Regions from separate parts of the Paenibacillus sp. FSL M7-0802 genome, predicted to be linked through region 1. Evidence: riboswitches for the same ligand, from Rfam matches in the RefSeq annotation. Region 1 holds a riboswitch; the other holds the start of a gene.
What was found. Region 1 has a riboswitch for FMN ahead of ribE (riboflavin synthase). Riboswitches for the same ligand answer to the same signal wherever they lie in the genome.

Region 1 (15,795 bases):
AGCATTTGCTCGTGTGGCTGTCGCGGCCTTTATTTCCAGGCTTGATCCCACAATGGATGAGCTAAGCGATTTGAAAACCGTGGTGTCTGAAGCGGTGACAAACAGTATTATTCACGGTTATGACAGCGATCCGTCAGGTGTCGTAACGATCAAAGTCGGGATTGAAGCGGACGTGATCACGTTGGTTGTTGAGGACGCAGGGCGAGGAATTGAGGATATAGAGCTAGCCAAGCAACCTCTATATACGTCCAAACCTGAATTGGAACGCTCCGGCATGGGCTTTACGATTATGGAAAATTTCATGGATGAGTTTGAAGCAGTCAGTGAGCCGGGCGGAGGCACGTCGGTCCGGATGAAGAAAAGGATTGAATCCAAGAAAGCTTTATATAATTAGGAGTTGATCCTATGGAAGCAGGAGGAAAAAAAACTTCGCACAGCTATTTGGAGGATGCGGAAGTCAAGCGGCTTATTGCACTGAGTCAATCTGGTGATAATGAGGCTCGTGAGACACTGGTCAATAGTAATATCCGGCTCGTCTGGTCTGTCGTGCAGCGCTTTATGAACCGGGGGTATGAACCTGACGATCTTTTTCAAATTGGTTGCATCGGCTTGTTAAAATCGGTGGATAAATTCGATCTCAGCTACGAAGTCAAATTTTCAACATATGCAGTACCGATGATTATCGGTGAGATTCAACGGTTTCTGCGTGATGACGGTACACTCAAGGTTAGCCGTTCCTTGAAGGAAACGGCCAATAAGGTCCGCAAAATGAAGGACGAGCTATCCAAACGACTCAACCGCCTGCCTACAGTCAAGGAAGTTGCTGATGAGCTGGGAGTGACACCGGAGGATGTTGTTTTTGCGCAGGAGGCCAATAAGCCGCCTACTTCAATTCACGAAACGGTTTTCGAAAATGACGGTGATCCGATTACACTTATGGATCAGATTGCTGACGAATCACAGGAAAGATGGTTCGACAAGCTGGCACTCAATGAGGCCATTGGCGGACTATCTGAGCGGGAGCGGTTGATTGTGTACCTGCGCTACTACCGGGATCAGACTCAATCAGAGGTTGCAAGTCGGCTTGGTATTTCTCAGGTGCAGGTATCACGGCTGGAAAAAAAGATTTTACAACTGATCCGCGATCAGATTGCCCAATAATAACAGTCAGGATCTTAGTGAAATCCTTATGCTTACGTATTACTAAAGGGTATTCCAAAGCCATTTTAATGGCAAGGGGTACTCTTTTTTGCGTGGGATAAAAGACAATACACAGAATAGGTTTCCTTGCTTCGTTCCATACTAATCGATAATTACGAGGATAAGGAGGGGATCGGATGACTCATAGTCCGGCTCCTACAGTAGCTCCTATTGTCTACTTGCGGCTCCGCAGCCGTGTCCGCATGATACAAGGGCAGGATTTACATTTGGGTGATGTAGCCCAACTGCTGACTAATCCTGAATGGGAAAAGGATTTGCTTGAGCTTGTTCTCAAGCGGCCGCAGCACCAGGACGGTAATCTGATACTGATAGACATGCTGCAGATTATAGCAAAAATTAGAGATCATATTCCGGGGGTCGTAGTTGAATCTCTCGGGAAGCCGCATGTACTTGTGGAACTTGTGGAGAAACCCCGTAAGCCGTCCAAAATACTGTTTGTTTTGGTATGGGTGCTTCTGTTTTTTGGCTCTGCGCTGACAATTATGAATTTTCATGCTGACGTTAGCATGATGGAGGTACAGGTTCGGATTGTAGAGATGATTACGGGACGTAAGGATGAGCATCCGTACCTGTTTCAAATTGCTTACTCGATCGGCATCGGCTTTGGCATGATCGTTTTTTTTAATCACTTGTTCAAGAAAAATTGGAACGAGGAGCCGACGCCGCTGGAGGTGGAGATGTATCTGTACCAGGAAAATGTGGATCAGTATGTTGTGGCAGAGGAATATGAAAAGATGGCCCGTCTGCAGACAAAGGATAAGAAACCATGATATTTGTACAGGCTGCACTTCAGATTATTTTAGGTATTGCTGGGGGCCTTGCGGTGGGTAGCGGTGTAATTGCTTTTTTTATTGTGCTGGATATCATGCCGCGATTAGCACAACTCACCCGTACGTATAAAAAATCACGTGCATACGAAAAGGCAATGATTGTAGGCTCAGTACTGGGAACTGTGGTCGATTTTTGGAACATTTGCTTGCCACTACCGGGCATATTTACATGGATACCTGGGTTATTTTGCGGAGTGTTTATTGGCTTGCTCGCCGCGGCTCTAACGGAGGTATTGAATCTCCTGCCTATACTCGCCAAGCGACTCCACATGACCGTGTATATGCTCGGTCTGTTGATGGCAATGGTGCTTGGCAAGGTGACGGGTTCCTTATTTGACTGGTTTGTATACAACCGTTAACAACGAAAGCGAAGGGGGCAAGGAATATGGATCACAGAGCGGATCAAGAGCATCAGGAGCAGCATCAAGAAGACGGGGGAATTGGAAAGGAAAACCATACCGGCGGAGAAGAGTTGAGTCCATGGCAGAAAAAGCAGGCGCAGGAATCAGCACGTTTTAAACACAAAAAAGAGAGTGAGCGGTCTGATAACGTAGAGGAGTCCGTTCGCTACTGGCAGGCCGAAGATGATATATCGCCGAGGATGAAGGATAATAAGAATACACTTGAAACAGTATTAGGTTTGGGGGAGACCTTTGATGTCGTATTCAGGGAAATGACACTGGGTGGGCGTCATACCGGATATCTGTTCCTAAATTCCTTTGCGAAGGATCAGATCATGCTTGAAGTGCTAAAGCGGCTCACCTATCTGACGCCGGATGATCTCTCTTCGGATGGACTACAAGCGTATTTTGAAAATTTTATTCCACATATTCAGGTGGAGAAGACGGATAAGATGTCTGTGGTCATTAACAAGGTGCTGACGGGACTGAGTGCCTTTTTCATGGAAGGCGAGCGTTTTTCCCTTATTCTGGATACTCGTAATTACCCGGTGCGTAATCCGGAGGAACCTTCTTTGGAGCGGGTTGTGCGCGGTGCTCGCGACGGGTTTACTGAAACAATGCTTACAAATGTAGGTCTGGTGCGCCGGCGTTTGCGGGACCCAGGGCTTAAATTTGAGGCTATGCAGGTCGGACGTCGAACCCGAACAGACGTATGTTTGGGTTACATTGACGATATTGTGGATAAGGTGATGGTGGATACTGTACGAGACAAAATTAAAAATGTTAATTTGGATGGTATTCCGCTGGCCGACAAGCAATTAGAGGAGACGATTATCAATAAAGGTTGGAATCCATATCCATTAGTACGATATTCGGAGCGACCAGATGTCGTGGCATCGCATATCATGGAAGGAAGGCTCGTTATTTTCGTCGATACCTCACCCAGCGTGATGATTTTGCCTACCACTTTTTTTGACTTGTGTCAGCATGCAGAAGAGAATCGGCAAACCGCTTTTATGGGAAGTTATTTGCGGTGGGTACGTTTTATAGGTATATTCGCCTCGATGTTTCTGCTTCCGATGTGGCTGCTAATGGTCATCAATCCAGAATTAAAACCGGCGTTTCTTGATTTTATTGGTCCTCAAAAGGAAGCACATCTTCCGCTGATTGCCCAGTTTATCATTGTAGAACTAGGGGTCGATCTAATGCGAATGGCGGCTGTGCATACTCCGACACCACTGGCTTCCGCTATGGGCTTGATCGCAGCGATTCTGGTCGGTGATATAGCGGTTAAGACGGGACTTTTCGTGAATGAGGTCGTGCTGTATATGGCTGTCGCTGCCATAGGAATGTTCGCAACACCGAGCTATGAGCTGGGGTTAGCGAATAGACTGATTCGACTATTCCTGCTGGTTGCTGTTGCAATTTTTCACGTACCGGGCTTTGTCGTGGGTACGACACTGATCATTTTGATGCTGACGCTGCATCGGTCATATAATTCTTCGTATTTGTGGCCGTTCATTCCTTTTAATGCCAAAGCGTTAGCTTCCATCTTGTTCCGTATGCCTGTACTAGATGCGCCTAACCGCCCGTCATCTAACAAAACGAGGGACAATACGCGTATGCCCCATACGGATGCCGACACAGATTCGAACTCAGGCAATGGACAGGAGCATTAATATAAATGATCTGCATAAAAATCCATTGTTCTTGATGTTTTTTTTGCTATACTGGTGTAAACATTCGATGGAATATGACTAGCTTGTTCCAGAAAGAGAGGCGCCAGAACATGTATTTGCATGGAAGCAGTAAAATTAACAGCAATGGACATTTGGAGATCGGCGGTTGTGATACAACGCTTTTGAAAGAGCGTTTTGGCACGCCGCTATATATTGTTGACGAACAGTTAGTCCGCCGGCGCTGCCGGGAATTCATAGAAGCTTTTCGTGAAACCGGATTGAAGTTTCAAGTTGCTTATGCAAGCAAAGCGTTTTGTGTTATGGCGATGTGTGCTTTAGCTGCTGAAGAAGGAATGTCGCTTGACGTAGTTTCCAGTGGAGAATTGTTTACTGCGCTACAAGCAGGGTTCCCGGCAGAGCGAATCCATTTTCACGGCAATAACAAAACACCGGAAGAAATTGAAATGGCGTTAGATGCGCAAATTGGCTGCTTCGTCGTTGATAGCGAAATGGAGTTGCATTTGTTGCAGGCCCTTGCCTCCGAGAAAGAACAGCAGGTGAATATCTTACTGCGTGTTACACCAGGGGTTGAGGCGCATACGCATGAATATATGGCCACAGGTCAAGAAGATTCGAAATTTGGCTTTGACATTGGGAATGGTACAGCACGCCAAGCAGTGGAACAGGCTATCGAGCTGGACCATCTTAACCTGTTAGGGGTACATTCTCATATCGGTTCGCAAATTTTCGAAGTGAATGGCTTTCAAATGGCTGCTGAACGGGTTGCAGCTTTTTCCAGAGAAATTAAAGAACAGCTTCAGTTTTCTTTCAAAGTGATTAATCTGGGTGGGGGATTTGGCATTCGCTACACAGAGGAGGACACACCGCTGAAAGTATCCACCTATGTGCAGGCTATCGGCGAAGCGGTGAAAACCTATTTTTCAGGACTTTACGATGAACTTCCAGAAATTTGGATTGAGCCGGGACGCAGTATTGTAGGCGATTCAGGCACGACCTTATATACGGTAGGAAGCATCAAGGATATTCCGCAGGTACGTAAATATGTCTCGGTAGATGGCGGGATGACAGATAATCCACGTCCTGCACTGTATCAGGCCAAGTATGAAGCGATGCTGGCTAATCGAGCGCAGGATACGAACGAAGAGACGGTGTCCATTGCGGGCAAATGCTGCGAAAGCGGCGATATGCTTATTTGGGATGTAGAACTACCTCGTATAAATAGCGGCGACTTGCTCGCTGTTGCCTCAACCGGAGCCTACAATTACTCCATGGCGAGTAATTATAACCGAATACGTCGACCAGCAGTTGTATTTGTCAACAACGGTGAGGCCGAGTTGGTGGTGCGTCGGGAAACCTACGAGGATATCGTACGCAACGATGTTGTGCCACAGCGCTTGATTCGTGATCAAGCCAGTCCGGCGGTTCAGCCTAACGCCAAGATTACGGTTTCGTCCTGATTTTAGCATTGTAAGATCAAGCAGGCCATTGAGTCGGTAATAATACACCGGGGACAATGGCCCTTTTTTTTGGACAAGACTTTGCTAAGCGCGGCAATTCATAGTAAACTGGAACTTGATGTTATTTAGTTCTCAAAACAGGTTGAAAAGGAGATACAAACAATGAAAAAAGGTAGAATAGATCTTGAAAACGGCGGTATCGTCGAAATTGACTTTTTCCCAGAAGAAGCTCCAAACACCGTTGCTAACTTTGAAAAGCTGGCAAACAGCGGTTATTACAACGGTTTGAGCTTCCACCGTGTCATTCCGGGCTTTGTGGCTCAAGGTGGTTGTCCAATCGGTAACGGTACAGGCGGTCCTGGTTACACGATTGACTGTGAAACAGCTACGAATACAACAAAGCATGCCAAAGGCGTTCTGTCCATGGCTCATGCAGGTCGCAACACAGGTGGCAGCCAATTCTTTATCTGCTACGCTCCACAACCACATTTAGATGGAGTACATACTGTATTTGGTAAAGTAACCAAAGGTATGGAATTCATTGATGCTGTAAAACAAGGCGACAAAATGAAAGAGGTTAAAGTATTTGACGTGTAATTTTACCGTTAATTACATGATCTTTTTTAAATAGCGTTGCACCTAAGCCGTTCTGTCTTTGGACAGGGCGGCTTTTGTTGTCTTTTGTTTGACGGTTTATTGATTTTCGCAATCACGTAGGCATTACAGTGCGTAAGATCACATTCGAAAAGTAAGTGTTGTGATAGCCTTCTCATAAGAATGCATTTTCCATTTATTTTATATGAGTATTCAAACTCAGTAAGGATTGGAAAAGAAGGGGGCTTATCACATTGTCTATTTTAACGCGCACAAATCGACTCGGATTTTTTGAAATCCGGCTGGAATCCATTGGTGGACTCGGCGCTAATCTGGCTGGCAAAATGTTGGCCGAAACCGGGGTGCTTGGTCTGGGGCTGAATGCTTCAAATTTTTCGTCCTATGGTTCGGAAAAAAAGGGAACTCCGGTTAAAAGCTTCGTCCGCTTCTGTGAGCCGGAGGTCGATATTCGGGATCACAGTCCGATTGAGCAACCGCATGTGGTAGGCATTTTCCATGAAACGTTATACAAAACGGTAAATGTAATCAGCGGACTGCCAGCGGATGGGATTGTAGTGGTTAATTCCACGCGTCCAGCAGAAGAAATACGGGCTGATTTGGGACTGGTATCCGGTACATTAGCGGTGGTGGATGCGATGGGCATCGCACTGGAAGAGCGAACCAAACTAAATACGTCCATGCTCGGTGCCTTGTTCCGTGTCTGTGATTTCCTGGACCCGGAAGCGATGAGATCGGTTATACGCAGTACCTTTGAAAAGAAAAATCCACTGTTAGTGGAACCTAATCTGCGTACGTTTAACCGTGGTTATGATGAAATGGAACTGCACGTATATCCAGTTACTGATAACGCAGAGGATCGGGTTTTTGAACGTCCGCAGCCATTGCTGGGATACGAAACCCAACTACTGGGGGGCGTTATTGCAACTCAGGGAAACAGCATGACGAGAGATGTTAGTGGTTCACGTCAGGGGTATGTGCCTGAATATGAAGCTGATAAATGTACCCATTGTGCCAAGTGTGATTCGATTTGCCCGGATTACTGTTTTGTATGGGAAGAGCAAGCAGACAAACGCGGAAGAATGATGCCATTTTTGCAAGGAATTGATTACCAGTATTGCAAAGGATGTCTGAAATGTGTAGATATTTGCCCGTCGGGGGCATTAAGCTCGCGTCGCGAACAATGGGGATGGGCGGAACAGAATCGAGTTGCCCACCAATTTCCGGCATATGAAGGAGGGCGTGCGTAATGGTAAAACTGGAGGAAGAACTCAAACAGACAGGCGCCGCGCAAGTGACAACGTTCGAATCCGGTAATGAAATGGCAGCTACGGCGGCTGCGCAGATTAATTATCATATGATGGGATATTTCCCGATTACTCCATCTACCGAGGTAGCGCAGTATCTGGATCAGATGAGAACGAGAGGTCAGCATAATATTAAGCTGGTTGCAGCAGACGGAGAACACGGATCGGCAGGGATTTGTTATGGAGCTGCCGCAGCGGGAGCGAGGGTTGTGAACGCCACTAGTTCGCAAGGTTTCCTGTACATGCTGGAGCAGTTACCTGTTCAGTCAGGTACCCGTTTTCCAATGGTTATGAATCTGGTGACACGAGCTGTTAGTGGTCCCCTGGATATTCGCGGGGATCATTCGGACCTGTACTATGGTTTGAATACAGGCTGGGTCATTTTGACGGCAAGTACACCACAGGCTGTGTATGATATGAACATCATGGCACTAAAAATCGCAGAGCATAGCGATGTTCGGCTGCCTGTAATGGTCGCATATGACGGTTTTTATACGTCCCATCAAAAACGTAAAGTGCAATATTTTGCCGATGCTGAGACCGTGCGCGGTTTTGTAGGTCCTAACCCGAACTTGAATTATCCGAATATTACGGATTTTGATCATCCTGTTACCGTGGGTGCGCATATGAACGGTGATGACCTGACGAATAATCATGTTCAGCTATCCGAAGCACTGAAGCTGTCAGAAGGAGTATATGAGCAGGTAGCAGCAGAATATGCCGCTTTATCCGGTCGGGAATACCCGATTTTGGATCTGTATCATATGGAGGATGCTGAGGTCGCGGTATTCCTGTTGAATTCGGCGGCTGAATCGGCCAAGGATGTGGCGGATCAACTCCGCGCGCGCGGGATTAAAGCTGGTGTGATACGTCCGAATATCATCAGACCGTTCCCAGCTGCACAACTGCGGGAAGCATTACGCGATGTCAAGGCGCTGCTGGTAGGTGAACGTGCAGATTCGTATGGGGCAGACGGCGGTAATTTAACGCATGAAATTAAAGCGGCCTTGCAGGAGGACCCGCTGAACCGGACACTCGTGTTGAGTCGTATATTTGGCTTGGGCGGCAAGGATTTTTATGCGGAAGATGCAGAGGCGTTCTTCCAGCTTGCGATTGAGGCGGCAGAGGCCGGACGAGCCGAGAAGCCCTTTGATTATTACGGAATTAATCCGGGTTCACCGGACAAGGTGATGCCGCAAGTTATGCAACCGCCACGTGGCAATGCATACCGTACGGGTCTGATTCAGGTTACGCCGGACGAGGCGACCGGGAAGCTCAAAGTCAAGGTACCACCCCTGCGGTCGTTGACAACCAAACCACGCCGTCTTACACCAGGTCACGGGGCTTGCCCAGGATGTGGGGCATTGTCTGCGCTGGAACTGTTTTTCAAAGGTATTGAAGGGGATATTGTCGTGCTGTTCCAGACAGGCTGCGTATATGTGACGACGACAGGGTATCCATATACATCACACAAACAACCGATGATCCACAATCTTTTTCAAAACGGGGCCGCTACACTTTCGGGAGCGCTGGAAGCTTATATGGAAATGAAGCGCCGCAATGAAATTGAGATGTCGGACGATCCGACCTTTATCATGATCAGTGGTGACGGTGGGATGGATATTGGTATGGGTTCTGCGATTGGTGCGGCTCTGCGTAATCATAAGCTGATCATGTTGGAATATGATAACGAAGGGTACATGAATACAGGTTCACAGCAATCGTACTCCACTCCGCTCGGTCACATGACCAGTACGTCGGGTGTAGGGAAAATGCAAAAAGGAAAGCAAGGGCATCACAAGGATACCGTACAAATCATGGCTGCTTGTAACATTCCGTATGCTTTTACAGCAGCCGAAAGTCATCCGCAGGATATGCTGCGCAAGGCAGCCAAGGCTCAATGGTATGCGAACAACGTGGGTACGGCCTATGGTAAGATCCTGTGCGCCTGCCCGCTGAATTGGAAATCCGAAGACAGACTGGGCACCAGCATTGTGGGCGCCGCAGTCGAGTCCTGTTTCTTTCCTTTGTACGAAATAGAGCAAGGCAGTACGACGATTACGTATAATCCGGAAGACAAGGGAAAACGGATTCCAGCTGCAGAATGGTTGAAATTGATGGGTAAAACGAAGCATCTTCTCAAGGAGGAGGCTACGCTGGCTACCTTTGAGCAGGAGATTGAGCGTCGCTGGACTACCCTGAAAAAGAAACATGAAATTTCAGAGCTATAATTCTGTTTTTTGCATAATCATCGATTAGCATTGTTAGCCGCTGTTACTGTAGTGGTTCGATCAAGATTCTTTGCGCTTATTGCGCAAAGAATCTTTTTTGTCGTTTATGGGTTGAAGCATAAAAAAACAGGTAATGATTTCCGATATAGGAGTGGAGGCCTATAAGAGGCACGTTAAAAAGTTTTCTTCTGAATTTTAAGATGCAATGAGGTGCAGGTAATGATTAAGCTGAATACAGTTGAAATAATCGAAATTATAAAGAAGCAGATCCCTAAGGTTATGAACATCAAGCCAGTAGAACTAAAATTTACGGACGATTTTGGACGGGCATCGCTGGCAGCGACAGAACACAAATTCACACTGACGAACCAGCACTATTCTGCCAAGGTGATGGATTGCGTGTTAGAAACACAGGTACGCCCCATTTTAATGTGCGAAATTATTTATTTTCTGAAATGCGAGTTTATTGACGGACATGTTGATGTACGACTGGATTATGAAGCATGTTCTGAGGAAGGGCGGGGACCTGTTGCTTCAGCCGTAATTACCTTTGATCATGCAACAGAGTTGGGAGTCGAGGAGCTGGCCGATCTGATTGACTTGGCGCTTCATATGAATGATAAAACCTGGTTTGAAGAACTCTCCAGCCAATATGTCAAAACCAAAGCAGGAGCTTCTATTAGATAACTTGCTTTTTTTAGAAGTCGGTGCTAATATACGTAACAAGTTTAATGTTAATTCAATTAAATAAGAGCAAGATCCTTCGGGGCGGGGCGAAATTCCCCACCGGCGGTGATGACATGTTTGTGGATCGTTTTTGTGAGAAACAGCATGGCTTAGTCCGTGACCCGGATGCTGAATGATCAGCAGAAGGTGGACCTGGTGCAAATCCGGGACCGACAGTATAGTCTGGATGGGAGAAGGATACGAAGCGCATGTGCATGACGTGACATGTGCCGATTTTTAGCATACCCAATTGTGCGTACGACTTATTTCGTTGTAGGATAGCATCGTGCGATAGCTTTCTTAAGCTTTCTTTTTGATGGGTGTTCTGAGCGTATTTGGTTGTATCCTCAGTCATGCTTTCTATTGGCAAACCTATGATTTCATGTCGTCTTAAGATGCATATGAACTGCGCTTGTATACTACAAATGTGACTCTCATCACCCCCATGACGGATTGAATCCGAACTGGGGGTTTTTTGCGCTTATAGCTGATGAATTAGGGATAAACTGAAATGTAGTGGAAAGGAGTGAAGGCATGTTTACCGGATTAGTTGAGGAAGTGGGTCGCATTCAAACTATTTCCAAAAGCGGTGAAGCGATGGTGCTGGGGATTTCGGGTTCCGTGGTGTTGGGCGATTTGAAAATAGGAGACAGTGTCTCGGTGAATGGCGTTTGCCTGACGGCGATACGGATTGGTTCGAAAGACTTTAAGGTTGATGTGATGCCGGAAACCTTTCGCAGCACTAATCTGAAAGAGTTGAGATCCGGCAGCAGAGTCAATCTGGAGCGAGCGATGACGGCGAGTGGAAGGTTCGGAGGACACATCGTGCAAGGACATGTGGACGGGACGGGAACGATTCGAGGGGTGACATCAGACCAGAATGCAGTTGTGTTCGAAGTTGAGCCTAAAAATCAAACATTATTTAAATATATTCTACTCAAAGGGTCAATCACAATTGATGGTATCAGCCTCACAGTCGCACAGCGTACGGGAGATACCTTTGCCGTATCCATTATTCCCCACACTTTATCCGAAACGGCCTTACAAGCCAAACGTGAGGGGGATACCGTCAATATCGAATGTGATATTTTGGGCAAATATGTAGAACAGCTTTTAAATTACAGAGGTGCAGCGGAGGCGGAGAGAGTAGAAGAAGCTCCTCTCAGTTTGGACTATTTGGCGAAACACGGCTTTGCCTGATATTGAATGGTAAGCCTGTTTAGGAGCATTCGTGGCACAAGACATAAGGAGGAAAGTGTTATGGATAGAGGTAGCCAAACAAGTGCAATGGCAAACGTCATGGAGCATGGCGAGTTGGAACATGACGAAGAGATTCGTTTGGATTCCATCGAAGAAGCGTTGGAGGATTTAAAAAACGGTAAAGTCGTTATTGTAGTGGATGATGAACAGCGCGAAAATGAAGGCGATTTTATCGCTTTGGCTGAAAAAGCGTCGCCTGAGGTCATTAATTTCATGATTACAGAAGGTCGCGGGTTGGTCTGTGTGCCAATCACACGACAAAGAGCTGAGGCTTTGGAATTGCATCCTATGGTAGAGCAAAATACAGATTTCCACGGTACTGCCTTTACGGTATCGGTAGATCATATGGAGACAACAACGGGTATTTCAGCGGCCGAGCGCTCCTTGACTGTACGCGCCTTGGCAGACGAAGCAGTCACAGGAAGTGATTTCCGCAAGCCTGGTCACATGTTCCCGCTGATTGCTCGCGATGGTGGTGTCTTGCAGCGTGCTGGTCACACTGAAGCGGCTGTTGATCTGGCCCGACTCAGTGGCTTCAAGCCTGCTGGGGTCATTTGCGAAATTATAAAGGAAGATGGCTCAATGGCCCGCCTGCCTGATCTGGCAGTGGTCGCCAAGCGACATCAATTGAAACTGATCAGTATTCAGCATTTGGTGGACTACCGTCGTCGTTTGTCATTGTAAAAATACATCTCGGTTCCAAGTAAATCTGAAGTATTATCCGAAGTCCCTAAATAATTAAACTATGAGAGGTTGATTAAACATGGCACGTTTTCTAGAAGGTAATCTCGTATCAAACGGTTTAAAATATGGTATTGTGGTGGGCAGATTTAATGAGTTTATTACGAGCAAGCTGTTAAGCGGCGCAATTGACGCACTTCAACGACATGGTGCGCAGGAAGATGAAATTGATGTAGCCTGGGTTCCGGGTGCATTTGAAATTTCACTGATTGCACAAAAAATGGCTGCAAGCGGCAAATATGATGCCGTAATTACGCTGGGTACGGTCATCCGTGGTTCTACTTCACATTATGATATCGTCTGCAATGAAGTGGCCAAGGGTGTGGCAGCAAGCAGTCTGAAAACGGGAGTACCTGTTATTTTTGGGGTAGTGACGACAGAAAACATTGAACAGGCTATTGAACGAGCAGGTACGAAGGCTGGTAATAAAGGTTGGGATTCTGCATTGGCTGCGATTGAAATGGCCAATCTCGGCAAGCAATTTTAATTATAGGAATAGCTGAATAGAACGGTATAAACTGCAAGGTGAAAAGGGATTGGATTGTTAAGCAAGGCGATGACGTATATACTACAGAAAGAGGGATTGATAACGTAGAGCATAAGTGCTATAGGGAAAGGTATTGTTGAATGATGATTGGAGTAAGGCAGGGGGAAGCACATTGACAGTCGTAAACTACAAGCTGGAAACATTCGAGGGTCCGCTGGATCTACTGTTGCATCTGATTGATAAAGCCGAGATCGACATTCAGGATATCCCGATTAGCGATATTACTGATCAGTATATGGCTTTTTTGCACAGTATGCAGGAGCTGGAACTGGACATTACGAGCGAGTTTCTGGTGATGGCGGCGACGCTCTTATCTATTAAGAGTAAATTGTTGCTTCCCAAGCCACCTGTGATGGAATATGACGATTTGGATTTTTATGAGGAAGAGGATTATGATCCACGTGAGGAACTGGTCCGCAAGCTGGTGGAGTATCGTAAATATAAAGGGATTGCTCGCCATCTAAGTGAACGTGAGTGGGAGCGGAGTCTAATTTATGGCAAGGAGCCAGAAGATCTAAGCGCATTCCTGCCCACTGAACCCGCAAATCCGGTGCATGGGCTGCATGCAAGCGATTTGGTCGCGGCCTTTCAGCGTGCTTTGCGCAAAGCAGAACGACGTACGACGGTAACCCGTGTTCATCGAGACGAAATTTCAGTCAAGGACCGTATCCGGCAAGTTATCGGGGCGTTAGAGATGCTGGGGAACGGAGGACGGCTGCTGTTCTCCAAGCTGATGCATGAGGATATGTATCGGCATGAGGTGGTTGTGACCTTTTTGGCTATCCTTGAACTGATGAAAATGAAACAAATTTTCTGTTATCAGGAGAAGCTTTTCGATGATATTGTAATGGAGTGGAGAGGGGATTTACGGGTTAATGGATTATCTGAAGCTGAAATCAATTATTGAGGGACTGCTGTTTCTCGCAGGAGAGGAAGGGTTGTCCACCAAGCAGATCGCCGACATTGTAGAGCAGCAGCAAGAGCTGGTTGAACAGTGCTTGGAAGATATGAAGCAGGACATGGAGCAGGGGGTAAGGGGCTTGCAACTTGTCCGTATTGCCGGTCATTATCAGCTTGCAACTTTATCCGAACATGCACCTTACTTTGAAAAGCTCGCATACTCTCCGGCACGTGCCTCACTGTCTCAAGCTGCTTTGGAGACGCTGGCCATTGTTGCCTACCGCCAGCCCATTACAAGAGTTGAAATCGAAGAGATTCGGGGTGTCAAATCCGAGCGGGCCATACATACACTGGTCAACAAGGAGCTCATTGAAGAGAAAGGTCGAGCTGAAGCCATCGGACGGCCAATATTGTACGGAACGACGAAATCATTTTTGGATTATTTCGGTCTGGGCTCTTTGGCAGATCTACCGCAACCGGAGTTGTTCGAGGATTCGGACAATTTGGAGGAAGAGACTCAATTATTGTTCGAGCGTCTGGAGAGCAGCCAGCCTGCGGCCAACGATCTAGATCTTGAATCCCAATAAAGTTGCTCCGGATCTTGCGGCTCACTTATGTAAAGCTCAAACAGACAGCCAGTCCTCACGTAGTTGGGGGCTGGCTGTTGGTATTTTAAGATGCATGATTTTCCGGCGAACGGTCATACTATTTTTGCCATGATATCTATAGCAAAAAGGTAGGGAGGACTCGCCAGTGTGGAAATGGATCAGTATCGCCATCATCGTCGTTATATTACTTGTGCTGGCTATTCTGCTCTCTCGTATTCGATTGAAGCTGGATATTGCCAAACATGACAATGATGATCGGGCGCATCTAGAGATCAGATTTCTATACGGGATGATTAAAATGAATTACGATATTCCGGCCATTCTCGTAACAGGTTTAAAAAAAGGGCTTCTCTATCGGCTTGACCGCAATAAAAACATACATAAAACGGATGCTTCCGTAGATAGCGGAAATATTGATACAGAAAAAATCAAGCAATTTATACATGATATCCGGGTTTTGCTCAAGGGAACGAAATCCTTACAGCGATGGTTGCGACATACCTTGGCGCATGTGACGTTGTCCAAAATGGAATGGTCTACCAATATAAGTCTTGCTGATGCGGCTTATACAGCTACCTCAACCGGTATTTTATGGGGATTGAAAACGACCTTGATCGGTTTTGCTACCAGCTTTGTACGTGTGGACTGTATCCCGAAGCTGTTTGTCGTGCCCTATTGGGTGGATCGCTTGCGTTTTACTACCACCTTGACCTGTGAAGCAAATATGTCGCTTGGTTATTTGATTTTCTCTATGCTCATGTTAGCTTACCGCATATGGCGCGTTCCGGGTGGACCGGAGGCGTGGAAACGGGTTTTTTCCAAAAAAACTGAGGATCCTCAAGCTACCAGTGAAAGTTAAACAGTGGAGTGAGGTGAGACTCAATCCTTTCTGAACTATCGAATGACATACATATTTCCTTGAACCCCTGCGCACAATAGCGAAAGAAAAGGCAGTCTACGCTTGAGATAAGCAGAGGAGGAATAAATCATGTCAGATCACCCGATTCAAGGGCTCATGCAAACCGCAATGGAAAACATCAAAGCCATGGTAGATGTGAATACGATTGTAGGAGACGCAGTGGAAACACCCGATGGTTCCGTTATTTTGCCAATCAGTAAGGTAGGATTTGGTTTCGCTGCCGGAGGAAGTGATTTTAACGTAGACGAAGAGGCACTTCATACTTCCTCGGCGTCGGGTAATCATAGCGGGAAGGAAGGGCATCCTTTTGGAGGCGGTAGCGGTGGTGGTGTATC
Region 2 (15,795 bases), 4.0 Mb from region 1:
GACGGCTGCTGGACTGCATCCCCTGCTGTTCCCTGCTCTTGTCCGGGTTCGCCAGACGTCACGCCAGTCGTCCCATCCATCGCACCGGAAGGATCAAGCTGACCGCTGGGATCCACTGCTCCAGAAGATGGCGCCCCTTCGCTACCCGTACTCGTCTTACCTGAAGCCATGTTCCGCTCCATATCAAAGGAGTCCTTGTCAAACTTCGTATCAAAAGCAAATTGATCGAATTTCAGATCAACAACTACCTTGGCATTCGCATCAGACACCTGTACCTGAGTGGGTGCATAGTCATTTTTGGACAGCCATATCTTTTGTCTCACCAGCGCATGGCTGTTGTAATTTGCTGCCACATCAAACACATAGGATTTATCGTCGGTAGCCAACTGACGGGAGGCATCGCCGATAATGCTGCGAACTAACGTTTCATATAAATATACTTGACCCTGATTGTTTGGCCAGTCGCTTTTGAAACGGAAGCTTTTGTTCAGGCTGGGTGTCAGTACAAATACACCCTCATCATTACGAAGCACAATTTGCGTAACATCCTTTTTCTCGTTCGTCATGGCAATTCGGTAATAGGACGGCTTGCGGTAGGAAATATCAACCTTGTATTCCTGCGGCGTGTCGCCGGTATGCAGCGTCATCAAAGCTGTACCGTGGTAGCTGTTCAGGTCGCTCACCACGTCACTCAAATCTTTAACCACATCGTCCGCGCTCTTCTTGCCGCACCCGGCCAGTAGCAGCGTTACACACATGACCATGGCAAGCATCCATGAAATCCGGCGCATGTCATCAACCCCTTCAGCACATGTTTTAAATGAATTAGTACATGTCTATGAAGGACTTGTTCGATTTATGCAGACTGGCATGACAAGCTTGAACGTATCCTTGTGTAATGCTATAAAATCTTTTGGAGAGTGATCATAAATTCATACAGGAAATAAAAAGAAAAACCGATCAAGACCACACCAGCACTGATCGTAACCCACTTGATGGCGGTTCGATTCATCGCTTTTCGTGTTGTCGCTACAAGGATCATCAAGCCTAAATCATGGATAAGAATACCAAACAAAATACCTAAGCCAACAATCAAGAACTGACTTGTATTTGACCGATCAAATGAACTTGCCAGCACAGTTCCAAAAACACTCACCCAAAACACTAAATTTCCTGGTGAAACAGCTACAAGCAGCCCATTTTTATAGGAAGAAAATAATGATTTCGTCTTTTTTTCTCCTTCCAGTGCAATATCATGATCTGCATTTTTAATGCTGTCGTAACCCACGTAGCACAAAAATATAGCTCCAATGAACCACATGATCACCTGTACAACAGATAATGACAAAACTGAGGCCAGACCAAAATATAAACCAATGATTAATAACAAATCGACGGTCATCCCCCCAAGGCCCACAATCCATCCATGCATGAATCCATTCTTTAGCCCTTGCTTCGTCATTTCAATGGTAATTGTACCTACAGGTAGTGCTATAGAGAAACCTAGTAAAACATATGTAATAAACAATGCCATTTCAAAACCCCTTTCAAATGTATAAAAACGATATTCTATACCATAAAAAATGACAAATCAATAAAATTTGAAAAACCTGAAATGAGCTAAGAACACATGAGACTTATTTTGTACAAAATCGGATTCATTGACCAAGTTTGTCCATTGAGTATTGAGGGTCCAGCGCTTATCATTGCTTTTGTGATAATAATTCTCATTTACAAAATTCTGAATCATTCTATTATACGGAGGTTGCTATGGTCAACAAGAACTCGACAATCAACAAAAATTCTACTCGACAATACACTGCTCTGATCTACCTTTTCTTTCTTATGGGGGCATTGCTGCTGGGATGCGGCGCATCTGACAATCAGACTGCAAGCAGCAACACAACAGCATCAACAAAAACATCGGAAGCTGCCACAACTCGTGACTACACAGACTATAAGGGACATACAGTGAACATTCCCACGACTCCTGGGCGCATTGCTTACTTCGGAGAAAACTATGGGGATCTATTGGTTTTAGACGTACAAGCTATAGGTACATCGACTTCTATGATTGAAGGCAAGGTTTATGAGAAGCAGGTTCAGAACGTGGCCGATCTGGGGTTCCCGATTAATTTGGAAAAAACCTTGGAACTTCAGCCTGACCTGATCATTACCGCCAATACAGATGAAAAACAATACGCAGCGTTAACAAAAATTGCACCTACAATTATGTTCGATACCTTTGCCCCGTTAAACGAACGTTTGCTACATCTCGGAGACATTGTGAATAAGAAAAAGGCTGCTGAAGATTGGCTTGCCCAATATAAAATAAAGGAAGCGGAGATGTGGATCAAGCTTCACGCAGAGGGTGTTAAGGCGGGGGAAACTGCTTCAGTGTTTACCTACTATCCTGGTGACCGTTTATTCGCAATGGGACGGACAGGACTGTCACAAATACTGTATGAAAAGAATGGTTTCAAGCCTACTCCTCTTATTCAGAAAGCACTGGATGAGGACAAAGGATTTGTACAAATATCTCAGGAAGTGATCGGACAATACGCTGGAGATCGGATTTTCATACTAAGAACACCAAGTTCAGAAGCCCAACAATCCACTGAACAGTTAATGAAAAGCAAGCTGTGGCTCCAGCTTCCTGCTGTCAAACAGGGACGTGTGTACACTCAGGATATTGGCAAAACTGAAAGTGATGCTTCCACTCGAGAATGGCTGCTGGAGGAATTGCCCAAGCTCATCAAATAAAAATTGGAGAAGCTTATCGACACTTGTTGATAGGCTTCTTTTTTGTTGAACCTAAAGGAGGTATACTTATACATACATGATAACCATTCTCAATAAAAGGAGCAATACCGTGAACCAGTCTCCGTCGTCCGTATATCCTCCCCCATTCAGCTCACTGCTTTTTCATTTTAAAGAAATTGCGTTGGTTGGTGAGCCTACCGATGAATTATTATCACGTCCCAATTCATATCACTGTCTTCTTATATTCATCGGTGGGACAGGTATGGTGGACATTGGCCCAGAGCAGTATCTATCCCATACAGATCATGGGTATTGGCTAGCTCCAGGTGAATCCTATCAAATCGCTCCCCTGAATGGAACTGTACCCGAATACTACAAAATCACGTTTGAGGTCATCGCTTTGCCATCAGAACCACAAGCGGACATGGCCTTGGCTGAACACGCAGCACGTATGCCATCCCTATATCATGAACCTGTCCTGCCGGGACCGCGCGAATACATTGCCTCCTCTTCTTCCTCCAAACTTATTCAGTTGACTGAAGAGTTATTTCATAGTACCCAACAAACGGTACAGCCGCATAACCAAACATCTGTATTACGGCAGCAAATCATGTTTCAAGAGTTGCTCTTGCTGTGGCAGGAAGACCACACCCATATTGATCAAAATAATACCTCTAATCCGGCATTGCCAGCATCGGTGGAAGGTACCCTTTCATATATGGAAAACCACTATGAAAAGCCCATTACCGTCAAGCAGCTCGCTAAACAAGCGAACGTTTCCATATGGCAATACTCCCAATTGTTTCGTACAATTACAGGCAAAAAGCCGCTGCATTACCTCACTGAGCTGCGCTTGAACCATGCCAAGCGGCTGCTGCTGGAATGCAAACGGCCTTTACGTGAAATTGCCCGTCAGGTTGGTTTCTCTGACGAATATTATTTTAATCGACGGTTTAGGCAAATGACCGGGATTCCCCCTGGCAAGTACGCACTTTCTGTCTCCGGTTCTGTGCGCGTCAAGGATTGGACGGGTCACCATATTCACATTCCGCGCCGAGCAAGCCGCATCATCTATCATGGAGAAACGATGGGCGATCTATTGGCATTAGGGGCCAAAGCCATCGGTGGAAGTCTGCGGCTCAGTGAATACAGCGTCTATAAACATCGTCTTGTGAATGTCGCCGATGTGGGCCTTCCCCTGGATATTCGCTTGACCAGCGCTCTTGATCCCGATCTAATTATCATCGCCAATTCGGATGAACAGGAATATGAGCGCATTGCCAGTATCGCTCCAACCGTTACCTTCAACTCCTTCGCCACGCTGGAGGAACGGATGCGTACACTTGGCGCCTGGCTCGGTAAGGAGCGGGAGGCCGAACGCTGGTTGTCTACCTTTACAGCCCGCAATCTGGCAATGTGGCAGCAGCTCGGTACGCAAATCACAGCCGGAGAAACGGCCTCCGTCTTCATCTTCGATCATGGTGATCGGCTCTTTGTCATGGGTATGTCTGGATTCTCGTCGGCCCTCTACCACCCACAGGGCTTTCAGCCCGTTGAGCCGATCCAAAAGGTGCTCGACGCGGAACAAGGCTTCGCGGAAATAGATCCGAACGAATTACCTGATTACGCCGGGGACCGCATTTTTATGCTTGTCCCAACAGCTCCAGAATCCAAACATACGCTGGAACGCATGATCAGCAGCCCTCTCTGGCGCAGTCTTCCTGCTGTACGTCAAGGTCGGGTATATTTCGTAGAAGCTGACCGCTGGAACTGGAGCGATGCCATGACCCGGCAAAAATTGCTTACTGCACTGCCCAAACTGCTCGGCACTTCATCTTAAGAAGTTGCCATTTTTCTAAAGATACTACATTAGACCTTGAATGCTCCCATCTGCCTCCAGCGACATATGCTCAGCTGCTGGGGATTTGGGCAAACCTGGCATCGTCATAGTATTGCCTGTTTCCACGACCACAAAGCCTGCCCCTGCGGACAAAGAAACGCGGGACACGTGAATGGTAAAGCCCTCCGGTGCACCTAGCAGAGAAGGTTGATCTGAGAAAGAATACGGCGTTTTGGCCATGCATACAGGCAGTTGTCCAAAACCAAGCTGCTCCATACCGGCCAACGCCCGTTTGGCCGCAGGAGTGTAAGCTACCTCTGCCGCACCGTAAAGCTCCTTCGCAATGACACTAATTTTCGCTTGCAAATCAAGTGTATGCTCATACAATGGTGCAAAATGGGCTTTGTCCTCCTGGAGCAGGTTGAGCAGGCTTTGGGCTAGCTTTTCTCCCCCTTGGCTTCCCTGTGCCCACACCTGTGACAGCTCTGCGGGTACACCCAGCTTGCGGCATTCCGAGAATATTAGTTCCAGCTCGGCCTCGCTATCTGTTACAAAATGGTTGACCGCTACCAGTACTGGCACGCCAAACTTTTGCAAATTCCGTACATGCCGATTCATGTTGGCTAATCCAAGTTGCAATTGCTCCAGATTTTCTGCGTCCAGCTCATTTTTAGCTACACCGCCGTTATATTTCAGCGCTTTGGCGGTTACGACCAACAAAGCCGCATCTGGCTGCAAACCGGATTGACGGCACTTGATGTCAAAAAACTTTTCTGCCCCCAGCTCAGCCCCGAATCCAGCCTCCGTAACGACCACCTCTCCCAGCTTCAGGGCCAGCTTCGTACCGATCAAACTACTGCATCCATGCGCAATATTCGCAAAAGGTCCGCCATGCACAATAACTGGAGTTCCCTCCAACGTTTGCACCAGATTGGGTTTCAATGCTTCCCGAAGCAGCACAGCCATACCTTCCACCGCATGTAGTTCCTCAGCTGTTACCGTTTCACCATCTACGTTATAACCAATCACCATCCGACCCAATCGCACTTTAAGATCGTCCATATCTTCACTTAAACATAATACCGCCATCACTTCTGAAGCCGAGGTAATCAGAAAGCCACTTTCTCTCACCGCTCCATTACCTGACCCCAATCCGGTCACAATATTTCGTAAACTCCGGTCGTTCATATCGACAGCGCGTTTCCACACGATCCGCTCCGGTTTCAACCGCAAAGCATTTCCATGAAACAAATGGTTATCGATCATCGCTGCCAGCAAATTATGCGCAGCTGAAATCGCGTGAATATCACCTGTAAAATGCAGGTTAATGTCTTCTGCCGGAACAATCTGGGCTTGTCCTCCCCCGGTTGCTCCTCCTTTCATGCCGAAGCAAGGGCCAAGGGACGGCTCACGCAACGCAGCAACGGTTTTATGCCCCAGCGCATTCAGCGCCTGTGACAGCCCGATGGTTGTCAGCGTTTTTCCTTCTCCCGCCGGTGTGGGATTCATCGCCGTAACCAGCACCAGCTTTCCATTCGGGCGATCCTTTAACTGCTCCCACAGGGACGGATTCAGCTTCGCTTTATATTTTCCATACGTCTCCAAATGTTCTTCTTCAATTCCTGCTTCTTTGGCTATATCAATAATCCTCTTCATCTTTCGTTATGTACCCCCCGTTTTATAAGTCTGACCGATGGTGCCAAACCCTGTATCGTTTTATTTTACCAAAGTGTGCCGCTTATTGCGCTATGATTCATTTCATCGCAAGCGTTGCTATCATGTGAGTTATAAAAAAAGAGCATTCCCCGCCCGCATGGACTTTGGTGGATGCTCTTTTGATACGTCTCGTTTAACAAGCAGCTCTCAAATTAACCTGCAAAGTTAGCAGCGTAATTTTCAGCAATAAATCCCTTGGAAATCAGGATAGCTTGGGATTTCTTAGTAGCAGGACCATAGCCTTGGGACAGCAGATCATTAATATGTAAGCGGTTATAAATGAAGCAAAATACAAAGTTGGACGCCCCACTCGTAAGGATCGATACCAGAAAAATAATAACTGCCCACTTCCAATCCCCTCTAAACAACGCAGGGAAAAAACCGAAAAAGAGCGTAGTCCATGAAAAACCTACTTTGCGTTCCTTGATCATTCCAGTTTTATTTCTTAATTTAATTTTCATTTACCCCTTACCTCTCTTTATATAGTCTTTTAGAACTATATTAGATTATATAGGACAGAGGGAATAAATGGAACTTAATTTCGGTAAAATCATAAATTTCTCAAATACTCTCTAGTTTATAATGCTTTTCTAGCATTTCTTTAAAAACATCAACAGGGTACTTGTATTCAACAGTTTTGAAAACAATCCGGTTATTCCACTGGTTTTTTTCCAGCTCGCACCCATGCTCCATATCCAGTTCCTTCATGATAAAAATAATCTCATCCAAGGTTCCCATTACACTATGACTATTCGTCGTCGTAGCCAGCATCTGCTCGCCTTCCTGTGTGTATGCCTTTACAATCTGCTCATCAAAGCCTTCACTGATCATTAATTCCTTCAAAGCTTGCACAAAAAGAACTGGCAGGTTGTTGTACTGCGATTTTTTGATCCCAAAAAGCGTGATGCTTAAGCGGGATATATCATGCATAAACACTATATTTTTTCTTCGATTAAGTAAAAACAAGCTGGCATGCCAACTATTCAAAGGCGGATAAATATCAACTTGAAGTGGTTCAGTCTCCCATTCCTTCAGCAGTTTTTGTGTTCCTCGTATAACAAACATCGTTGCTCTCCTTTATTGACGGTCCTGTACCGCAGCGTGATTCGACATACCTAGTCTCTTACATGAGGCATGTCCCGGATATTATAACACCGTATTCCAAACATCGGATTATAAACTCTTTCAGTATAATATAGGGGAATGATATATTACCAGACACATTAATTTTCCCTTTGGATATTTTTTATGGAAATCCCCTCCACTGCTCTATATAATTCAGGTACAGTTCGTCACGCGAGCTTAATCTAAAAATTAGGGGTGTTCCACACCTATGTCACAACATATTTTACTTATTGAAGACGATCTATCCATCGCCGAAATGCTACTCAAAGCACTCACTAAGGAAGGATACAGTCTAACCACTGCCTATGACGGGGAAGAGGGGCTTCTTGCCTTTGAACGTCATACCTATGATCTGGTACTGGTGGATTTGATGATGCCGAAGGTGGACGGTATGGAGGTGATCCGCCGAATCCGTACCCACAGCGCCGTACCTATTCTGATTATGTCAGCCAAGGACAGCGATGTGGATAAAGCGCTTGGACTGGGCTTTGGGGCAGACGATTATGTTGCCAAACCTTTTTCAATGCTGGAAATGACCGCTCGTATTCAGTCCGCGATCCGCAGATCTACTACATATGCCCGTCAGCAACAGCAGGAGGAACAGCCGCAAGCACAAGTTTTGACCTACGGCAGTCTGCGCATTGATTTTGATCATTTTACAGTCATACGCAATGAAAATGAAATTCAGCTAACAGCCAAAGAGTCCGATATTTTGAAGCTGTTTGTAGCCAATCCGAATCGAGTATTTACAAAAGCACAATTATACGGATTTATTTGGAAAGACGATTATATGGGCGACGAGAACGTGATTAACGTCCATATTCGCCGCCTGCGCGAGAAAATCGAAGAAGATCCCTCTCATCCTGTCCACATTAAAACGCTATGGGGCATTGGCTACAAATGGGAGAATGGTTGATATGAACATCGAAAACATTTCTCAATGGATTATCGTCCTCATCATGTCAATCGTTATAGTATGGCTTTGGCGGGAGCGTGTGGCCTATAAGCGCAAAATAAAGGATATCCGAACCCTACTAGAGCGGATCGTGACGGTGAATCATGCGGAAAAGCTGCTATATGTCACAGGTGACGTTGAACTGCAACGACTCATGACGGAAATTAACCGACTACTGGACTTGAATCTCAGAGTGTCTGCAGATTACAACCGTAGCCAAATCGCTATGCGCAAAATGATTTCGAACATTTCCCACGATCTCAAGACCCCGCTTACGGTTGTGCTTGGATATGCCGAGATGCTGGATGGCGATCCGACTATTTTGCCAGAAGAACGTATAAAGCTGCTATCCAAAATTCATCAAAAGACAAGCGAGGCGATTGAGCTGATCGGCAGCTTTTTTAGCTTGGCGAAGCTGGAGGCTAATGATACGGATATTCCGTTGACTCGACTAGAAGTGGGAGAACTGTGCAGACGCAGTATTTTGGAGTTTTATGACCTGCTGACCGCACAGGGGTTTACTGTGCATATTGAGATCCCAGAGCACCCCATTCATGCCTTGGGGAACGAAGGAGCGATTGGGCGGGTACTGAACAATCTGATCTCGAATGCCATTCGCTACGGGGCAGACGGACGGACGCTGGGTCTGGCTCTATCGGAACAGCAGGATACGGTGTGTATCGAGATATGGGATCGTGGGAAAGGCATACAGGAATCTGAGCAGGACAAGGTTTTTGAACGCATGTACACACTGGAGGACTCCCGCAATAAGGCGGTACAAGGCAGCGGACTGGGCCTTACGATTGCCAAACGCCTGGTTGAAGCGATGAACGGAGAAATTCAATTAACTAGTAGACCATATGAGCGGACGGTCTTCTCTTTTACATTGAAGAAAATCAACTATTAGTCGAACTAAACATGCTCAACTTAATAAATTTGTAAGAATCACGAAAGAAAAATGAACATTTTGCCCTTTATCCTTGAATTATCAGCAGTATACGAAGGGAGAACACCCATGACTTACGTAATACGTACACATCAGTTGACCAAGGCCCTGAAGGGCAACGAACTTGTAGCGGGAGTCAGTATGAATGTGCGCAAGGGAGAAACCTATGGATTTCTCGGTCCTAACGGGGCAGGCAAGACGACGATAATGAAAATGATTACGAATCTGCTCAAGCCGACATCGGGTGAAATTGAATTATTCGGTGAAAAATTAACGCCGAAGTCGTATCATCTGCTCGGACGGATGGGTTCAATTATTGAATACCCGATTTTTTATGACAGGCTGACGGCACAGCAAAATCTCGAACTTCATTGTGAATATATGGGCTACTATAATAAGCAGGCTGTTCAGGATGCCCTGGAATTAGTGAATTTGCGAAATGCAGATGACAAGCCGGTAAAGGATTTTTCGCTAGGAATGAAACAACGTCTCGGGATTGCCCGCGCTATTGCGACTAAGCCAGAGCTACTCATTTTGGATGAACCCATTAATGGTCTGGACCCAGTGGGAATCAAGGAAATCCGCCAACTATTCCACATGCTATGCAAGGAATATGGGATGACCCTGCTCGTGTCCAGTCATATTTTAGCGGAAATAGAGCAGATTGCGGATACGGTGGGCGTGATTAATCACGGACGACTGATTGAGGAAGTATCGATGGAGCAGATGCGGGAAACCAATACGGAATACATCGAATTTACGACCAACGATTGTAAGAAGGCGGCCTACGTCCTCTCCCATCATTTGAGCCTGAATAATATAAAGGTGATAAATGAACAGAGTATACGTATTTACGATACAAATGTACCGCAGAAACAAATTACGAAGACGCTCATCTTAAATGCTATAGAGGTGGATTCCATTCATCAGAAAAGCAGCACGCTGGAAGACTACTTTTTTCGCCTGTTAAACGGAGGTGATCTCCATGCTTAAATTGATGCAGTTGGAGCTGAAAAAATTCCATCTCACGGGTTATATCCGTTCAGCCCTGATCGCCAATGCATGCATTCTTGGGCTGCTCTGTGTTATTGCGCTGGAAAGTCAAAGTGAAGGAATACCTGAATTCACACAGTACACTCAACTATTGGATCTAATAGACAATTTTGTAAGAGCTACATTTATTGTGTTTGCTTCCGTTCTCCTATGCCGCTTTATCGTCGGGGAATTTAAGTCCAAATCGATTACGATCTTGTTCATGTATCCGATTCATCGTCAAAAGCTGATGATCGCCAAACTCTTGGTCGTATTACTGTTCACGTTCTTGTCCATTATTATTTCGGAAATAATCATTACGGCTGCTATTCATCTGCTCAACCAGTTTGTTTTGATTGTACCGGATAACCTTACTCTTTCCATACTGGGGCAACAATCAGCACGGACGTTAATCAATGCCGTTGCTGCCAGCTTTATGGGACTGGTTCCGCTGTATATGGGGATGCGAAGATACTCTGTACCCACCACCATTGTGACCTCAATCCTGATTGTAGCATTGCTTTTCTCCAATAATAACGGCGCTACCCTTAGCTCCATTGCCCCCGTGCAAATAGGCTTCTCTATACTGGGAATGCTTGTGGCTTATGCGGCGATTCGACGTATTGAGTATAAGGATATTACCTCGTAATATGTAATTTCGTAGAGCGCTTTCAAAAAACAGATGAAAATCATTGTTCGATATACACACATTTTTCACTGGACTTCATTCTAAAACAGGTATATCCTATAGGAGAAATTAAAAACGGAATAAGGATCTTCGGGGTAGGGTGAGATTCCCAACCGGCGGTATGGCTCATGGAGCTAAGCCCGCGACTCTGTATCTGGCAACAGGATACGGACTGATTTGGTGAGATGCCAAAGCCGACGGTAAAGTCCGGATGGAAGAAGATCGAAATATCAACATGCCGCGAAGTGGATGAATACTGCGTTATTGGTTTTGCAGTAACTTCATTTAACTTGCATAAAGCGGCAAGTTTATTTGATCAACCCCCGTCTTGCATGGCCATTCGCCATGGACGGGGGTTTTTGTGCCACCGGTCCTGTATTCGCAAGGAGCTAATTGAGTATGAGTCAATCTTCTACTGTACTAACATCCAAAGGTTTTGATCGTAGCTCCCACATGAAAAGCGGTTTTTGGCTGGTCGCAATTGGAGCGGCCTTGTGGGGCGCAGACCCGCTGTTTCGTATTATTTTGTTAAAGTCATTTACTTCAACACAAATTGTACTAATGGAGCATGTGCTGCTTTTCCTCGCTCTGACACCGATGTTGTGGAAGCATCGTGAGGAGCTCAAAGCGGTACGGCTTCGTCAAGTTTTCGCTATTTTGTTCGTCTCGTGGGGTGGCTCGGCTCTGGCCAGCGTAATTTTCACCATGGCACTCAGCAATGGTGATTTGAATGCTGTACTCTTACTCCAGAAGCTTCAACCCTTGGTCGCTATTATTCTAGCTCGTATTATTTTGAAGGAAATGTTGCCGCGTCATTTTGGATTATTAATTGTCGTCGCTCTGTTCGGGACGTATCTTCTGACCTTCGGTTGGTCGCTCCCCTTCGGACATGTTCGTGATTTTGTCCAGGTCGGTAGTCTACTTGCACTCGGTGCAGCAGTTCTGTGGGGCGGTTCGACAGTCATGGGAAGTTACTTGCTTCGTTCAATGAAATATGAAACGGTAACCTCCCTCCGCTTCATGGTCGCGCTCCCTCTGCTGATTGTCCTCACCTCCGTAGAGCATGCGCCATGGAATATGCCTGCCGGTACATGGGCGGGCGCAGCTGTGATTATCAATCTGCTATTGCAGGCATTGCTTCCGGGTCTTCTTAGCTTATTGTTGTATTACAAAGGCTTAAGTACGACCAAAGCGTCTTATGCTACGATGGCAGAATTAAGCTTCCCCATGGTTGGTGTCGTGATTAACTGGATCGCATTTCAGCAAATTGTCACTGTAGCGCAATTGACTGGTTTTATGCTCATCTGGATTACGCTCTTTATGATTTCACGTCAGCAAAAAAATTAACAGTTCAATGTCCCTTTCATGACTCACCCAAGCCAAATCGTGAAGATGCTTTTGCATCTCTGATTTGGCTTTTTATGTATTCGTATTCATATAAATCATAGTTCTTTAGACCTATTTTCCGAAAAAAGTGTCTAAAACATGCAATTATTCCTCGTTTCTCAAAGATTACATCTATAAAATTCGTCGGTTTCTGTCGAATAAAACAATGTAGTGATCATCAGACACAGAGGAGCAATAACTATGACTAAAACAAAACAAACAGTTCCGTGGTGGAACAGGTTTCTCAAGCAGTTTTATTTAATGAGGACAAGATTAATAATATCTTTTTTGGCTGTGTTATTGATTCCGAGCGTACTTATCGGGTACTTTTCCTATCAGGGGGCTACGACACAACTCAGTCAGCAAATGGGCGGTTCCGTATATACGAATCTGTATCTGATCCGAAGCAATGTCAATCAGTATGTAGCGCCCATTATGAAAGATCTGGACGTGCTTACCACTGAAATCAAATCTGATTCCATTGGTACCAACCAAGAGGCCCTTCAGAAAAAGTTGGATGTCATCGTCAAGGCTCATCCCGAGCTAGATGCCGCGCTTCTCGGCAATGCGAAAGGGCAATACATACGTTCGCCGAAAAAACAGGAGGACGATTATGACCCCCGGGAGAGAAAATGGTACAAAAATGCAATGCTGGAAAAGGGCAAGGTATTCGTCGGTGTTCCAGTTGCCAGCGTCACGACAGGGAATTTAGTCGTTAATATATCGGGAACGCTGGAGGACGGTGAAGGAGCTGTTTCATTGGCTTTGAATCTGGACAAAATGGGTGAAAGTCTGCAGTCTGTCAAGATTGGTGAACGCGGAGGACTCATTATTGTTGATTCTGAACATAAAGTTGTATCTGGGACTGGAACAGCCTTTAACAAGGCAGGCAAAAAACCTGCTGACGCCATAGAGGGACTTCCCGAAGTGGCGACAACCGTCGAAAATGATACTCCTTCCATGTCGCAAATTCAATTTATGAATCGAGATATGCTGGCCTTTACACTTAAGGACCCTCTCACCGGTTGGAGCATTGTCGCACTGTCGGATCTGGAGGATTACAGTGATGCAGCCCAACCGATTCTGAAGCAAAGCCTGATTGTGATTGTCATTTCCATACTTGCCGCTGCAATCATCATTGTGCTTATGGTCCGCTCGTTCTTAATTCCGCTGCGCAAGCTGCAAGCAGGAACACGCATCGTCCGTGACGGAAATCTGACCGAACGTGTTAATCTATCCAGCAAGGATGAGTTCGGCGAACTGGCACAGAATTTTGACCAAATGACGCATTCCTTGCATACGATGGTTTCCGAGGTCAATCAAACGTCCTCCCGACTTGCTTCCTCTTCTCTGATGATCAAGGAAAGCACAGAGCAAACGACGGAGTCCGTACAACACGTAGCGGAAACGGTTATGGAATCCGCAGAAAATGCAGCCACCAGCGCCGAGGCATCCGAGCAAACCGCTAATGCCGTTGAAGAAATGGCGAAGGGTGTCAGCACCATTGCCGAATCGGCAAGCTCCATCGTGGATTCAGCAGGACAAACCGAGCATGATGTGGCTCAAGGCAGTCAAATGATCAGCCATGTGCGGACACAAATGGACCGTATTCTGGAAGCTGTAAGCCAAACAGCTAGCCTGATGGATGAGCTATCCCAGCTCTCAGACGATGCGAAGCAGATGAATACAGCTATTGCCGCTATTGCCAAGCAAACCAATTTGTTGTCTCTGAACGCGTCTATTGAAGCTTCCAGAGCAGGCGAAGCCGGGCGTGGATTTGCCGTAGTCGCTATAGAGGTACGCAAGCTGTCTGAGCAATCCAAGGAAAGCGCGGATTCCATCAGTCAGATCATTACTCAGATGCTCGATTTGATTCAACGCTCCACCGCTACCATGAACGGTAATGTTCGTAACCAGGTAGGTGAAGGATTACGTATTAGCCAAGATGCAGAAGGTGCATTTACGAATATTGAACGCTCTACATCTCATATCGTGGAACAAATTCAAAGTGTATCCGCTGCAGCTGAACAAATCTCAGCCAGTACAGAGGAAGTTTCCGCTACTGTCACCCATTTGGCAAGTCTGTCTCGCAATTCAGCGGACAGTTCGCAGACAACATCTGCTGCCGCTCAGGAGCAAATGGCGGCCATGGAGGAAATCGCATCTTCGTCTCAGGAGTTGTCCAACATGGCGCAGGATTTGCAACAGCTGGTTAAGCGATTTAAGATTTAACTTACACATTGCAGCGTTGCAATTTCATGCAAGTAAGAATGAACAGCAATACATCTTATGACTAACAAAAGCCTTCGTCCGTATACAAATTACGGGCGAAGGCTTTTTACATTAGAGTTCTTAGGATGCTCTCTCTTGTCTACTTATATGGTCATCTGACCGATTAACTGACGGCGTCTATCTCCTTCGGGGTCGTGCTCTACCTTAATATCCTGATGGAAAATAGCTGTAGTCCGCTCTTCCCTGTCGTACATTGGCCAAGCCCCCTCCGACAGCACAGGCTTCCCATCACGTGCAAAAGCAACCCATGCCTGCTGCATATTTTGAGCCAGCTTCTGCATCGACGGTTGAATCTCTAATCCAAGCTTACCTAGCAGCTCCAGATTATCGAAAACAAACGCAATTTCGGCACCGTGAACCGCTTGTCCAAAGGTAGGATGCCCCGGCAATGTCCAATCAAAACGATACATCCATACAGGCGTATGCGCCGACTGCGCAACAGCAAGAGCCAACGCAGGACGCCAAAAAAATAGATCAGTCAACATTTGCGCCTGTCCCTCAATCGTAACCGGAAATGGTTCTATCAGGTCGCCGATGTCTGACATGCCCGTCATCATTTCCAATGCCTGACTCGCTGTTGACTTGTTCATTAGATGGGATTCTTTTCGGATGAAATAGGCTCCCTCATGCAAGTTCGTTCCAATCAAAACGGATACCTGCTTTGCTGAACCTTGCGCGATTGCAGACAGCGGTACATCTGGCAAGGTCACACCGTCCACAACGGGTTGATAGATCATCGCCATCCCTGGTCCGATGACTTCATGCGTCTTCGCCATAGCTAGCATCAGCGCATCTGTCGGCAGCGTAAACAACCGTTCTGGATGCTGAGTGTCCACACCCAGCTGCTGCAGATACACAGCCGTCACTTGTTCAGCCTGTGAAGTTGACAATACCTGCGACGCACCACTCTGCAAAATCGCACGCTGGAACAGTCCCTCAGCTGCTGGCATCGCCAATAAAGCGGCAATACTCATCGCCCCTGCCGATTCACCGAACACCGTTACTTCGTCCGAGTTACCGCCAAAGGCAGAGATGTGATCCCTAACCCATTC

Region 2: another riboswitch for FMN. It lies ahead of MHB54_RS06390 (DMT family transporter); the one in region 1 lies ahead of ribE (riboflavin synthase).

Annotation. Positions count from the first base shown of each region.
Region 1 is NZ_JBBOSD010000001.1:5,281,541-5,297,335, forward strand. Features, by position in the region: gene spoIIAB (anti-sigma F factor) at 1-394, shown strand, start outside; gene sigF (RNA polymerase sporulation sigma factor SigF) at 406-1,161, shown strand; gene MHB54_RS24095 (stage V sporulation protein AA) at 1,338-1,991, shown strand; gene MHB54_RS24100 (stage V sporulation protein AB) at 1,988-2,410, shown strand; gene MHB54_RS24105 (spore germination protein) at 2,437-4,131, shown strand; gene lysA (diaminopimelate decarboxylase) at 4,242-5,609, shown strand; gene MHB54_RS24115 (peptidylprolyl isomerase) at 5,772-6,206, shown strand; gene MHB54_RS24120 (2-oxoacid:acceptor oxidoreductase family protein) at 6,458-7,471, shown strand; gene MHB54_RS24125 (thiamine pyrophosphate-dependent enzyme) at 7,471-9,759, shown strand; gene MHB54_RS24130 (IDEAL domain-containing protein) at 9,979-10,446, shown strand; FMN riboswitch at 10,515-10,688, shown strand; gene ribE (riboflavin synthase) at 11,020-11,685, shown strand; gene ribB (3,4-dihydroxy-2-butanone-4-phosphate synthase) at 11,746-12,429, shown strand; gene ribH (6,7-dimethyl-8-ribityllumazine synthase) at 12,509-12,973, shown strand; gene MHB54_RS24150 (segregation and condensation protein A) at 13,146-13,940, shown strand; gene scpB (SMC-Scp complex subunit ScpB) at 13,909-14,520, shown strand; gene MHB54_RS24160 (DUF2953 domain-containing protein) at 14,687-15,400, shown strand; gene ytfJ (GerW family sporulation protein) at 15,530-15,795, shown strand, end outside.
Region 2 is NZ_JBBOSD010000001.1:1,259,187-1,274,981, forward strand. Features, by position in the region: gene MHB54_RS06335 (outer membrane lipoprotein-sorting protein) at 1-791, opposite strand, end outside; gene MHB54_RS06340 (LysE family translocator) at 902-1,534, opposite strand; gene MHB54_RS06345 (ABC transporter substrate-binding protein) at 1,771-2,763, shown strand; gene MHB54_RS06350 (ABC transporter substrate-binding protein) at 2,873-4,603, shown strand; gene MHB54_RS06355 (formate--tetrahydrofolate ligase) at 4,628-6,259, opposite strand; gene MHB54_RS06360 (hypothetical protein) at 6,472-6,780, opposite strand; gene MHB54_RS06365 (DUF6933 domain-containing protein) at 6,881-7,384, opposite strand; gene MHB54_RS06370 (response regulator transcription factor) at 7,653-8,360, shown strand; gene MHB54_RS06375 (sensor histidine kinase) at 8,362-9,306, shown strand; gene MHB54_RS06380 (ABC transporter ATP-binding protein) at 9,415-10,338, shown strand; gene MHB54_RS06385 (ABC transporter permease) at 10,331-11,026, shown strand; FMN riboswitch at 11,148-11,292, shown strand; gene MHB54_RS06390 (DMT family transporter) at 11,465-12,412, shown strand; gene MHB54_RS06395 (methyl-accepting chemotaxis protein) at 12,653-14,683, shown strand; gene MHB54_RS06400 (carboxylesterase/lipase family protein) at 14,827-15,795, opposite strand, start outside.